Nonomuraea africana: one gene and its partner. Each later gene encodes a partner of the first gene's protein in a complex. Links are inferred from orthologs where the notes say so. Each region holds a gene or a part of one and is shown on either strand. Other genes may lie near its edges.

The links. The genes of interacting proteins can lie anywhere in the genome.
Region 2: rplI (region 1) and rplM share a complex: the UniProt entries of both Bacillus subtilis proteins name them as parts of the 50S ribosomal subunit. The link is inferred for Nonomuraea africana from one-to-one orthologs.

What each region holds. Positions count from the first base shown.
Region 1 is NZ_JADBEF010000001.1:7,407,285-7,414,738, reverse strand. The notes cover bases 1-2,834. They hold rplI (50S ribosomal protein L9), read left to right. Parts: upstream 1-1,111; coding sequence 1,112-1,558; downstream 1,559-2,834. Other genes in these bases: H4W81_RS35245 (ABC transporter substrate-binding protein), read left to right, coding at 1,883-2,749; rpsR (30S ribosomal protein S18), read left to right, coding at 861-1,097; H4W81_RS35260 (single-stranded DNA-binding protein), read left to right, coding at 170-748; rpsF (30S ribosomal protein S6), read left to right, coding at 1-90. Outside these bases: H4W81_RS35240 (amino acid ABC transporter permease), read left to right, coding at 3,114-3,968; H4W81_RS35235 (amino acid ABC transporter ATP-binding protein), read left to right, coding at 4,429-5,172; H4W81_RS35230 (APC family permease), read right to left, coding at 5,180-6,673; H4W81_RS35225 (MATE family efflux transporter), read right to left, coding at 6,756-7,454. UniProt on the Bacillus subtilis protein: Binds to the 23S rRNA.
Region 2 is NZ_JADBEF010000001.1:8,422,162-8,428,161, reverse strand. What follows is about bases 577-3,572. They hold rplM (50S ribosomal protein L13), read right to left. Parts: upstream 2,299-3,572; coding sequence 1,855-2,298; downstream 577-1,854. Other genes in these bases: H4W81_RS40455 (hypothetical protein), read left to right, coding at 3,404-3,572; H4W81_RS40460 (CAP domain-containing protein), read left to right, coding at 2,607-3,368; rpsI (30S ribosomal protein S9), read right to left, coding at 1,302-1,826; glmM (phosphoglucosamine mutase), read right to left, coding at 577-1,300. Outside these bases: more of glmM, read right to left, coding at 1-576; more of H4W81_RS40455, read left to right, coding at 3,573-4,207; H4W81_RS40450 (hypothetical protein), read left to right, coding at 4,403-6,000. UniProt on the Bacillus subtilis protein: This protein is one of the early assembly proteins of the 50S ribosomal subunit, although it is not seen to bind rRNA by itself. It is important during the early stages of 50S assembly.

The DNA.
Region 1 (7,454 bases):
GAGCCGGCCACGGTCAAGGAACTCGACCGCCAGATGAACCTCAACGAGGGCATCATGCGGACCAAGGTTCTCCGCCCGGACGTGCACTGAGCGGCTCGTTCTCCCGGCTTTCTGTCGGGGGCGCGCCGTAGTCTGAGCCGTAACCAAGAGTCGAGGAAGGGCCCCAGCCATGGCAGCAGGCGACACCGTCATCACCATCGTCGGCAATCTTGTCAACGATCCTGAGCTGCGCTTCACCCCCACGGGGCAAGCTGTGGCCCAGTTCCGCGTCGCGTCCACTCCGCGGTTCATGGACCGCCAGACCAACGAGTGGAAAGACGGCGAAAGCCTCTTCCTGACCTGCAACGTGTGGCGGCAGGCGGCCGAGAACGTCGCCGAGTCGCTGACCCGCGGCATGCGGGTCATCGTTCAGGGACGGCTCAAGCAGCGGTCCTACGAGACCAAGGAAGGCGAGAAGCGCACGGTCTATGAGGTCGAGGTCGACGAGATCGGCCCGTCCCTGCGCAACGCCACGGCCAAGGTCAACCGCACCTCCCGTCAGGGTGGCGGCGGTGGCGGCTTCGGCGGCGGCCCCGCCGACGACCCGTGGGCCTCTGCCTCCCCGGCCCCGCCCCAGGGCGGCGGCGGTTTCGGCGGCGGTGGCGGCGGATACGGCGGCGGCAACCAGGGTGGCGGCTTCGGCGGCCAGCCCCAGGGCGGCGGCGGTTTCGGCGGCGGCGGCGACTTCAGCGACGAGCCTCCCTTCTAGTCTGAAGGGCCCGTTCGCGGGCCCCTCACGGTCAGGCCGCGAGGTCTGACCACCTGTCAACAAGCCCGAGTCCATTCCCGCTTCACGGCGGGGCTCTGAAAGGAGCACCACGATGGCTAAGCCGGCACTGCGCAAGCCCAAGAAGAAGGTTTGCCTGTTCTGCCACGACAAGATCTCCTACGTCGACTACAAGGACACGGCGCTGCTTCGGAAGTTCATCTCCGACCGCGGCAAGATCCGTGCGCGCCGGGTGACGGGCAACTGCACCCAGCACCAGCGCGACGTGGCGACCGCGATCAAGAACGCCCGTGAGGTGGCTCTGCTGCCCTACACGAGCACCGCGCGCTAAGGAGGACTTGCGACATGAAGCTCATCCTCACCACCGAGGTCTCCGGCCTCGGCGCCCCCGGCGACATCGTCGAGGTCAAGGACGGCTACGGCCGCAACTACCTCGTGCCCCGCGGCTACGCGATCCTCTGGACGCGTGGCGGCGAGAAGCAGATCGCTTCGATCAAGAAGGCGCGCGACGCCCGCGAGATCCGCGACCTGGGCACTGCCAAGGAAGTCGCCGGCCAGCTCGGCGCTCTGAAGGTGAAGCTGACCACCCGCGCCGGCGAGTCCGGCCGTCTGTTCGGCTCCATCACCACCGCTGACATCGCCGACGCGGTCAAGAAGGCCGGTGGCCCGGTCCTCGACCGTCGTCGCATCGAGATCGTCAACGCGATCAAGAGCGTCGGCTCCCACAAGGTCAGCGTCAAGCTGCACCCGGAGGTCTCCGCCTCGGTCGACGTCGAAGTCGTCGCCGGCTAACGGTACTTCCCGGTCAGGCCCCCGCATCCTCTGGACGCGGGGGCCTTTCCATATCTCTACAAGGGGCGAACTCCCTGACCAGGGACCCGCCGCTCCCACGTCAGCTTCTAGACCGGCCTCTCCAGCCCCATCGATCTCGGGTGGCGTAGTTTTCGGTCTGCGTGGGATCTCGGATGACGTTGACCTCGGGTCGGTACGCGGGAGACGGTGGCCCGTGCGGCGGCTGGGCAACGTGGAGGTTTTGGGCATATGGGGTGGAGTTGGTTGCCTATTTGGGGCGCGTACAATTTGCACGTTCATCTAGGTAAACGTGGAGGCACGCCCATGGTCCGCCCTTCGATGCTGCTCGCGCTTGGAGCGTTGGCGACGGCCGCCGTGGCGTGTGCGCCCGCCAACAACACCGCGAGCATCTCCGCGCCGAGCGGGGCGCCCTCCACCGCCTGCACCAAGGACCAGCTCAAGCTCGTCACCCCGGGCAAGCTGACGATCGGCACCGACAAGCCCGCCTACGAGCCGTGGTTCAAGGACGACGACCCGTCCAACGGCCAGGGGTTCGAGAGCGCGGTCGCCTTCGCCGTGGCGGGGGAGATGGGCTTCGACCGCGACGAGGTGCAGTGGTCGACGGTGAAGTTCGACACCGCCTTCGCGCCCGGCGTCAAGCAGTTCGACTTCGACATCAACCAGGTCTCCATCACCCCGGCGCGCGCCAAGGCGGTGGACTTCAGCAAGGGCTACTACACGGTCAAGCAGGCCGTGGTGGCGGTCGAGGGGTCGAAGTTCGCCGGTGCCACCGACCTGGCCGCGTTGAAGGACGCGAAGATCGGCGTCCAGGTGGGCACGACGGCGCTGACCGCCGTGAAGGAGGTCGTCCAGCCGGCGGCTGAGCCGAACGTGTACAACGAGCAGATCGACGCGGTGAACGCGCTGAAGAACAAGCAGGTCGACGCCCTGGTGGTGGACCTGCCGACGGCGTTCTACGTGACCGCCGCGCAGGTGGAGAAGTCCAAGATCGTGGGTCAGTTCGCGGCTACGTCCGGCGCTCCCGAGGAGTTCGGGCTGGTCATGGGCAAGGGCAGCACGCTCAAGCCGTGCGTGGACAAGGCGGTCGAGGCGCTGAAGTCGAAGGGCGAGCTGGCGAAGATCGAGCAGCAGTGGCTCGGCTCGGCGGCCGGCGCTCCTGAGCTCAAGTAAGGGACTGCCGCTGCGTGCTCCCTGCCGCCGGACAGCTGGTATCTCGTGGTCAACGAGACTCGGTGATGGTGGAGAGCGCGTGGTTCCGAGAGCTGACGGCTCCGGGGGCTGACTGTTCTCGGACCGCTGGTTCCCTGGGGAACGGGCTGGGTTTCGAGGACTGCGGGGATTCCGGGTGCACTGGTACTCCCACGGGAGCTGGTGGTTTCAGAGGAGCCCCCGGTTTTCCGGGGAGTTGGTGGTTCCGGGGGGCCGGGCTCCAGCGCGGTGGGGAGTGTGTGGGAGTTGGGACGACGGTGGGGCGTGGCCGGGTCGTTGAGGGGCCGGGCATGGATGGCATGGACACCGAAGGTGAAGTAGGCCGATGACGAGCCAAACCGCGACCGAGTGGGTCAAGAGCGATCGGCAGGTCGAGCGGGAGCGGGTCCGCAGGACGCGGGCCCGCCGTTCGGCGTCCGTCGCGACGGCCTCGACGATCGTCTTCCTGGTCCTCCTCGTCTGGGGGGTGACGAACTCTCCGGGCTGGGCCAGCGTGAAGGAGACGTTCTTCAACTGGGACGAGTTCGTCAACGCAGTGCCCGACGTGCTCACCGGCTTCCTGCTCAACATCAAGATCTTCCTGATCGCCGAGCCGCTGATCCTGGTCGTCGGGCTGCTGGTGGCGCTGGCGCGAGGGCTGAAGGCGCCGATCTTCTTCCCGCTGCGGGCGCTGGCCACGGCGTACACCGACATCTTCCGCGGCGTGCCGACGATCCTGGTGATCTACCTGATCGGGTTCGGACTGCCCGCGCTGCAGTTGCAGGGGGTCCCGACGGACCTGGCCACGCTGGGGATCATCGCGCTGACGCTGTCGTACGGCGCGTACGTGGCCGAGGTGATCAGGTCGGGCATCGACTCGGTCCACCCGAGCCAGGTGGCGGCGGCGCGGTCGCTGGGGTTGAGCCATGGCAAGACCATGAGGTTCGTGGTGCTCCCTCAGGCGCTGCGCAGGGTGGTGCCGCCGCTGCTCAACGACTTCGTCTCGTTGCAGAAGGACACCGCGCTGGTGGCCACGATCGGGCCGCTGGAGGCGCTGCGGCAGGCGCAGATCCACGCGGCGGGCAGCTTCAACTACACGCCCTACCTGGTGGCGGCGTTGCTGTTCATCCTGCTGACTATCCCGATGGCACGGTTCACCGACTATCTGGCGGCCAGGTCGCAGAGACGGCGTGGTCAGTGAACGCCGCGGAGAAGAGCTCGGACGGGACCTGCCGTCGGCACCGTAGGACGGACGCGCGTGAGGGCAGGCGACCGAACCGCAGGACAGGCGTCAGTGCTGTGCGAGCGGACCACCGCAAGGCAGGCGCCGCTGACGGGCGAGTGAACCGCACCTCAGACCCCGGTGGTGGGCGAGCGGACCGCACCCCATACGCCGGTGGTGGGCGAGTGGACCCTGCCTCAGACCCCGGTGGTGGGCGCGTGGGGGTGCGCCGTTGCGGCGGGCAGCCGGGGGCGCACGAGGAGCGTCCCTTGGACGGACGGTCAGCGGTGACCACGAAGGTGCGTGGGACGGCTTGCCGTACGGCACCAAACGACGGCCGTACGGCACCGCAAGGTACGGCACCAAACGGCGGCCGTGCGGCACCGAAAGGTACGGCACCGAGAAGAGGCCGGATGGCAGCCAAGAGAGCAGGTGTGGCGTGAGTGTGTTGACCATTGACGGGGTCTGGAAGAACTACCACGGCCACCACGTGCTGCGGGGCATCGACCTCGAGGTCGACACCCACGAGGTGGTCTGCCTCATCGGCGCGTCGGGGTCGGGGAAGTCCACGCTGCTGCGGTGCGTGAACCTGCTGGAGACCGTCGACGACGGCGCCATCCTCCTCGACGGCAAGGAGATCACCGATCCCGCCGTCGACGTGGACGACGTGCGCAAGCGGCTGGGCATCGTCTTCCAGGCGTTCAACCTCTTCCCGCACATGTCCGTGCTCGACAACATCACGCTCGCCCCCCGCCAGGTGCACAAGGTGGCCAAGGGCGAGGCGGAGGAGCAGGCCAGGGCGCTGTTGGCCAGGTTCGGGCTGGCGGAGAAGGCCGGGGCCTACCCCGACCAGCTGTCGGGCGGGCAGCAGCAGCGGGTGGCCATCATCAGGGCGCTGGCGACGCAGCCCAGGCTGATGCTGCTGGACGAGGTCACCTCGGCGCTGGACCCCGCGCTGGTCACCGAGGTGCTGGGGATCATCAAGGAGCTCAAGCAGTCGGGCATGACGATGATCCTCACCACGCACGAGATGGGCTTCTGCCGCGACATCGCGGACACGGTGTGCTTCCTCGACGGCGGCGTGCTGCTGGAGCGGGGCACTCCCGAGCAGATCTTCACCGATCCCCAGCACCCGAGGACGCGCGACTTCCTGCGCAGCGTCATCGAGGCGGGAAGGCTCTGAGCGCGCCTCAGCGGCGATGGCGGCCACCCCGGCCCCCCCGGCCCCCCAAGCCGCCACGGCCGCCCCGGCCGCCCGGAGCTCCCCGGGTGAGCTCGGCGGCGAAGGGGCTGCGCCGCCTGCCGTACGCCAGGTAGACCAGCAGTCCCGCGACCATCCACACCGCGAACCCGGCCCACGTCTGCACCCGCAGATTGATCATCAGCCACAGCGTGGCCAGCACCGACAGGGCGGGGACCAAGGGGGACAGTGGCACGGTGAAGCCCCTGGGCGTGGTGGGCATCGTGTGGCGCAGCACGACCACCCCGACGGACACCATCAGGAACGCGAACAGCGTCCCGAGCACCACCAGCTGTTCCAGCATGAGCACGGGCGCCAGCTGCGCCAGCAGGATCGCCACCACCCCGATCACCAGCGTCACGGTGGAAGGGGTGTGGAAACGGCGGCTGAGCGTGCCGAGGCGGCGGGGCAGCAGGCCGTCGCGGGCCATGGCGAACATGATCCGGGTCTGTCCCGCGATCAGCACCAGGATCACGGTCGTCAGCCCGAGAACCGCGCCGATGTTGATGACGTGCACCATCACGTCCTCGCCGACCGTCTTGAAAGCCGCCGCCAGCGGCGCCTCCCTGGCGATCCGCGTGTACGGCACCATGCCCACCATCACCAGCGCCGTCGCGATGTACAGCACGGTGGCGATCGCCAGGCTCCTGATCATCCCCAGGGGTACGGCACGCGGCGCCTCGACCGTCTCCTCCGAAGCCGTGGCCACGAGGTCGAACCCGACGTACGCGAAGACGATGGCGGGAGCCGCCGCGAACACCCCGAACCACCCGAAGCTCCCCGTTGGCCCCAGGAGCAGCCCGAGCACGGTGTCGGGCGACCCCGTGGACGGCTGGACGGGCGCGATGAAGTCGCCCAGGTTCGCCGTGTCGACGTGCGTCGCGCCGACCACGATCACCGCGCCGATGGCCAGCAGCTTCGCCACGACGATCACCCACAGCGCCCGCAGGCCGATGCGCGCGCTGAGCGCCACCGTGGTCGTCAGTGCGGCCAGCACGAACGCGGCCAGCACACCCTGCGGAATCGCCTGGCCGATCCCGAGGTCGGTGAGGGTCTGGGTGGCGTAGATCGCCCACACCCTGGCCACGACCGCCGCCGCGAGCTGGGTCTCGAGGATCAGCGCCCAGCCGACGGCCCACGCCCACACCTCGCCGAAGATGACGTAGGCGTAGGCGTAGGCGGCGCCGGAGGCGGGGATCGCCGAGGCCAGCTCGGCGTAGCAGAGGGCCGCCAGCATGCACGCGATGCCCCCGATCATGAACGAGAGGATCACGCCGGGACCGGCGGTGGTGGCGGCCTGGCGTCCCGCCATGCTGAAGATGCCCGCGCCGATCATCACCCCCAGGCCGAGCACCACGAGGTCGGCAGGGCGATAGAGCCGGTGGAGGCTGTGTCTGGCACCGGTGCGGAGGCCGATCGCGTCGGCGAGGGGAAGTCGGCGCACGTCGATGGACCAATCGACTAGGAAGGCTCCACCGTGCAGGGTGTGGACCGTGCCAGGCAAGCACGGGCCGGTTGACGAGTGGTCACCCTCCGGTAACTAGCCACCGGGTGCCGTACGCCCTGATACCGAGCGTGAGCATCCTGGCGATCATCCACACGCCCAGCGCCAGCCACAGGACCACGAGGTCTCCCGCCACGAGGGCCACGGGCAGGTAGGCGAGCGTCGTCCACACCCCCGCCCACGCGAGGTAGCGCTGGTCGCCCGCGCCGATCAGCACGCCGTCGAGCACGAAGACGACGCCGGAGATCGGCTGGAACAGCGCCACCACCCACAGGACGCCGAGCAGCTCGGCGGTCACCAGGGGATCGGCGTCGAAGATGCCGGGGAAGAACGGGCGTCCCGCGACGACCAGGACGCCGAGCACGACACCCGACCAGACGCCCCACCACACCATGCGCCTGGTGGCGTCCCTGGTGCCGTCCGCGTCGCCCGCGCCGAGCGAGCGGCCCGTGATGGCCTGGCCGGCGATCGCGATGGCGTCGAGGCCGAGGGCGAGCAGGGTCCACAGCTGGGTGGCGATCGCGTGGGCGGCCAGTTCGGCGGTGCCCATCCTGGTCGCCACGGCGGTCGCGACGAGCAGCACGATGCGCAGGCAGACGGTCCTGACCAGGAGGGCGACGCTGGCCGTACCCGCCTGCGCGATGCCCGCGAGGTCGGGCGCGAGCGGCACGCCCGCCCGCCGGGCGCCCCCGACGACCACCCACAGGTAGACGGCCGCGCC
Region 2 (6,000 bases), 1.0 Mb from region 1 along the record:
TGGCCTGCTCCTCCGAAGAGGCCTCGACCATCACCCTGATCATCGGCTCGGTGCCGCTGGGCCTGATGAGCACGCGGCCCGTCTCGCCCAGCTCCGCCTCGGCCGCGGCGACGGCCTCCGACAGTTGGGGCGCCGCCGCCTTGCCCCTGTCGACGTCCTTGACGTTGATCAGGATCTGCGGCAGCGCCGTCATCACCGAGGCGAGGTCGTGCAGCGACCTGCCCGACCTGGCCACCACCGACAGCAGGTGCAGCGAGGTCAGCAGGCCGTCACCCGTCGTCGCGTGGTCGAGCAGGATCACGTGGCCCGACTGCTCGCCGCCCAGGTTGTAGCCGTCGGCCTTCATCGCCTCCAGCACGTAGCGGTCGCCGACCGCGGTCTGGATGACGTTGATGCCCGCCTCGCGCATGGCCAGCTTGAAGCCCAGGTTGGACATCACGGTCGCCACCACGGTGTTCTTGGCCAGGCGACCCTCGGCGTGCATGGCCAGCGCCAGGATGGCCATGATCTGGTCGCCGTCGATCACCTCGCCCTTGTGGTCGACCGCGAGGCAGCGATCGGCGTCGCCGTCGTAGGCGATGCCGAGGTCGGCGCCGCGCGAGATGACGACCTGTTGCAGCTTGTCGAGGTGGGTGGAGCCGCAGCCCGCGTTGATGTTGAGCCCGTCGGGCCGCGCGCCGATGGCCTCGACCTGCGCGCCCGCGCGCAGCAGCGCCTCGGGCGCCACGACGCTGGCCGCGCCGTTGGCGCAGTCGACGACGATGTTGAGCCCGTCGAGCCTGCCCTCGACCGTGTCGAGCAGGTGCGAGATGTAGCGGTCGGCCTCGCCGTACGCCTCACGCACCCGGCCGACCCCCGAACCCACGGGACGGTCCCACCGCTCGCCGAGCCGGCGCTCGATCTCGTCCTCGACCGTGTCGGACAGCTTGAAGCCGCCACGGGCCACGAACTTGATGCCGTTGTCGGGCGCGGGGTTGTGCGAGGCCGAGAGCATGACGCCGAGATCGGCGCCGAGCGCGGCCGTGAGATGGGCGACGGCGGGGGTGGGCAGCACGCCGAGGCGCAGCACGTCCACCCCTGACGACGCGAGGCCGGCGACCACCGCGGCCTCCAGGAATTCACCTGAAGCGCGGGGGTCCCGGCCTACGACCGCCACGGGCCGCTTGTGGCCCGTGGCGGCGAAAGCGCCTGCATCGCCGAGGACGTGAGCCGCCGCGACCGAGAGGTCCATGGCGAGCTCGGCTGTGAGGTCGCGACCAGCGACCCCACGTACCCCGTCGGTGCCGAAAAGGCGCCCCAATTTAGCGCTTGCTGTACTGCGGAGCCTTGCGGGCCTTCTTGAGGCCGTACTTCTTCCGCTCCGTGGCGCGGGCGTCACGGGTGAGGAAGCCGGCCTTCTTCAGCGGCGGGCGGTTGGTCTCGACATCGAGGATCGCCAGCGCGCGGGACAGGCCCATGCGGAGGGCACCGGCCTGGCCGGTGACGCCGCCGCCGTCGATGCGGGCGATGACGTCGAAGGCCTCCTCGGCGCCGAGCACCACGAAGGGCTCGTTGACGATCTGCTGGTGGACCTTGTTGGGGAAGTAGGTGTCAAGCGAACGACCATTGATCGTCCACTTGCCGGTGCCGGGGACGATGCGCACGCGGGCGATCGCCTCCTTGCGGCGTCCGGTGCCGTACGAGTTGCCCGTGGTGACGGGCTTGCGCACGGGAGCGTCAGCGCTGGCAGCGGACTCGGTGGTGTACTCGGACGGGAACTCCTCGCTGGAGAAGTCCTCCTGCTCGGCCTCGATCACGGCCGTCTCGACACCGGTGGGCTCAGCCACGGTTCTCCTCTAAATCTTTCGCGAACTACTACTGGGCGATCTGGGTGATCTCGAACGGCACGGGCTGCTGGGCCGAGTGCGGGTGCTCGGACCCGGCGTAGACCTTCAGCTTCTTGGCCATCTTCCGGCCGAGAGCGTTCTTGGGGAGCATGCCCTTGACGGCCTTCTCGACGGCGCGGTCGGGCCGCTTCTCCATCAGCTCGCCGTAGGTCACGGAACGCAGACCGCCCGGGTAGCCCGAGTGGCGGTAGGCCTTCTTCTGCTCGAGCTTGTTGCCGCTCAGCGCAACCTTGTCGGCGTTGATGACGATGACGAAGTCACCGGTGTCGACGTGGTTGGCGAAGATCGGCTTGTGCTTACCGCGGAGCAGGGTCGCGACGTGGCTGGCCAGCCGGCCCAGCACCACGTCGGTAGCGTCGATGACGTACCACTGACGCTGGACGTCGGCGGGCTTCGGTGTGTACGTGCGCACGGTCGTAGCCTTCTTTAATAGCGTCTTCGGCGCTGTCGGATGCGACAGCTCTATGGTCGGTCGGTGCGGGCGCACGACAGCCCGGACCTTCCGTCTCCAGCAGATGGGAGATGACGCCGGACGCGCCGCGCATCGGTCACATACGGACCGACTCGCATACAACGAACGCTTAGGTTACCGCCACCCATGGACATGGGTCAAAACGAGCGGAGGCCACCGCGCCGTAGTCTACCTGCGGCACGGTTCTGTTTCGGTTCACGGCAGCCCCTTCTCGCGGAATATCTGACGTCCCTATCGTTGACTGCGGTATGTGGCAGACCCCTCACACCCGGCACCCCCAGCCGAGATCCCGGCGCCGGAACCTCCTGGGCCTGCTGGGCTGCCTGCTCGCCGTCCTGTTCGCGGGCGTGCTCATCGGCAGGCTCTCGGTCAGCCGCCTGGACGCCTCCGACCAGATCTACCTGAACAACACGGCGCCGCCCGCCACGCCCACGCTGTCGGCCTCTCCCGCTCGCTCGGCCTCTCCCTCGCCCTCGGCCAGGAAGTCGCGCGCCCAGGTGGAGAGCCGCGCGCGCCGCACCGCCAAGCCGTCGGCCACACCCTCGGCGGCGCCCCTGAAGCTGACCGAGGTCCCCGGTGAGGTGCCCGGCGACCCCACCCAGGTGCTCGGCTCGCCGCTGATCGAGGTCTCCTCCACGATGGCCACGCAGGTCGTCCAGCTCACCAACGCCGCCCGCGTCCGCAAGGGCTGCCGTCCGCTGCGGGTCGACAGGCGGCTGACCCGCTCGGCGCGCGCACACTCCCTGGAGATGGCCAGGACGGGATCGTTCTCCCACGACTCCCCCGACGGCGCCTCGCCGTGGAACCGGATGGAACGTGCCGGATACCGCGACGGCGCCGCCGAGAACATCGGCCGCGGCTACGTCACCGCCCGCGAGGCAGTGAGCGGCTGGATGGCCAGCCCCGAGCACCGCCGCAACCTCCTGCACTGCGGCTACCGCGCGATCGGGGTCGGCGTCGTCGCGGGTCCAGGAGGCCCCTGGTGGACGCAGGACTTCGGGTTTTCGTGACCTCGCCAACGGTCAAGCCCGGCTAATCTCGGCGCATGGGTTCCACCAAGAAGACCGAAGAGACCCCCTCCAAGCCGCGCAGCGCGATGTGGAGTCCCTATGACGAGGGCCCGCGCTCCAGGACGCCGCTGTGGTTCGCTCTCGGTGGCCTCGCCGTCCTGGGGGCGCTGGTGGCCGGTCTCGTGGTCATGTGGAACACGGAAGGCCCCGACCCCACCGCCGATCCCGCGGCCCGCGCGAGCGCGCCGCCCGTGGCGGCGCCCGTCGTGCCGTCCGACAAGTACGGCTACGCCTCCGCCCGCGAGACCGACCCGCAGACGCTCACGCAGAAGGAGCTCTTCCCGAAGAAGAAGTTCACCGTCGCCGGGCGCTCCTACGAAGTGACGATCATCAAGACGGACAAGAAGTGCGCCGACGCCGCCGAGGGCGACAAGCTCGACAAGGCACTCAAGTCCGGCAAGTGCACGCAGCTCCTCCGGGCCACCTTCAAGGACAAGGCCGGCAAGATCGTCGGCACGGTCGGCGTCGCCAACCTGGTCGACAGCAAGGCGGCGGCCAAGGTGGCCGCCTCCGTGCGCACCAAGGGCGAGAGCAAGCTCTTCGTCAAGCCGCTGGCGGGCACCGACGAGGTCACCAAGTTCATCGGCGCGGGCGAGGCCAGCGTCCACGTGGCCACGCACGGCCACTACGCGGTCATGCTCTACCTCCAGTTCAAGGACGGCCACAAGCCCGGCAAGAAGGACATCAAGCAGCTCTCGCAGGCCGGCGCCGACGTGACGCAGGCGACGGTCTATCGCGCGCTCGACTCACGTTCGCTCAGCGGCCGCCGCGCGAGCTGAAACCAGTCAGTCGCCCCTTAAGGCCACCAAAGCACCCCGCCGATCGGGGCGAGAACGCCCATACGGGCATGCCGATCTCCTGACTATGGTTAGGCTCCCCCTATGCGTGGCCAGGAATCTGGGTCTGAGCACGAGCGCGAGACGGACGGCTCGGCCGCACCGGCGACGCCACCTCCGAGTTTCGGCAGGCCGGCGGTGCGGACCGAGCCGAACGTCCCACCGGCCTACCCAGGGGGCTCCCACCCGTCGCACGGCGACGCGCTGGCCGAGCCCCCTTTCGCCGACTTCTCCGGGCCGGGCGCGGTGGGCGTACGACCCATCCCCGTCTTCCAGGGACCGCCGCCCGGCCTCCCCACACCGGAGCCCGCCCCCGACCTCCCCACCGGCTTCCCATCGCCGGGCACCGAGTACGGCCGGCCGAACGCCGAGTACGACCGGCAAAGCGCCGAGGCTTCCCCGCAGGGCATGGCCTCTCCCGCCCCTGGCGGCGGCGCTCCCTCATCGGGTGGCGAGTTCCCCGCGCCGAGTGGCGCCTTCCCCGGGGCGGGCGGCGAGTTCTCGCCGCACGGTGGCGGGCTCCCCCCGCAGGGCGGCGAACTCCCTGCGCAGGGTGCTGACGCGACGGCCGAGCACGCACGGCTGGGCCTGCCGCTGAGCGCCAGGCCGCTGCCGGCCTTTCCCGGCGTGCCCGCCGAGTCGTGGACGCAGTCCGCCCAGCCGTGGGAGCACGGCGCGGACGACCAGCCGTACGACTGGTTCTCCGACCCCGAACCGGACGCCGACCCGTCGCGGCCGACCCCCCAGCAGCCCGCTCCGCAGACACCGCAGCAGCCGAACGGACAGTGGGGTGCCACCACCCAGCCGCAGGGTCCACAGGACAGCGACTCCCCCTGGGCCCCCTCACCCGCATGGCAGCCAGCGGAGTCCCCGCAGGGCCAGTGGCAACCCGCGGAGGACGCGCAGCAGAAGTGGCAGGCCGCCAACAGCGGGCCGGACCAGGCGCAGCCCGCCGACAGCCCTCAGGAGCCGTGGCCGCAGGGGGTCGAGCCCGTCGTGCCCGGCGCGCCGCCCTGGCAGCCCCCTCCTGGCTTCACCGCCGCCGCCGCGGGGATGAAGGTCTGGCCCTCCCCGGACGACGCCCCCGCCATGCCGCCCTGGCCCGCCGCGACCGGCGAGCCCATCGACGCCCACGGTGACGACGAGCCGCTCGACCCCTCCATGACGGTCCCGTTCGGGCAGAGCGCCGAGCCGGGCGACGTCCCCGTGTGGCCCCCTGTGCCCGCGGACGAGGAGGCCGACGACCGCATCCCCGACCTGCCGTTCGACAGCTCGACCTGGGGACGTCCCAAGGACGGCGAGACCTCCGGCGACGTCCTCGACGACGCGCCTGCCGCGGGCGGCGGCGCTCCGCAGGAGCCCGCGCGCGCCGGCGACGAGAGCGCGTTCGCGCCCGGCGGCAAGCACGGCGACTCGCCGCAGGGGGGCGACGGCCCCGCCCGCTTCCACGGCGCCATCCCGCTCCCCGCCGCCGAATCGGCCCCCGCTCCGGGCGATGGCACGTTCCCACAGCCGGCCGTCCAAGCGCCCGGTGGGCAGCCGCCATCCGTCACCCCGGCGCAGGGACCGCCCACGCAGGGCACCACCGGATCACCGAACCTCCCGCCGAACGGACCACGAACCGGACCCCAGAGCGGACCCCAGAACGCGCCGCCAAGGGGACCTCAGAGCGGACCGCAAACCGGGCCGCAGAGCGGGCCGCCCATGGGCGCGTCCGGTCTGCACGTGGCCGAGCT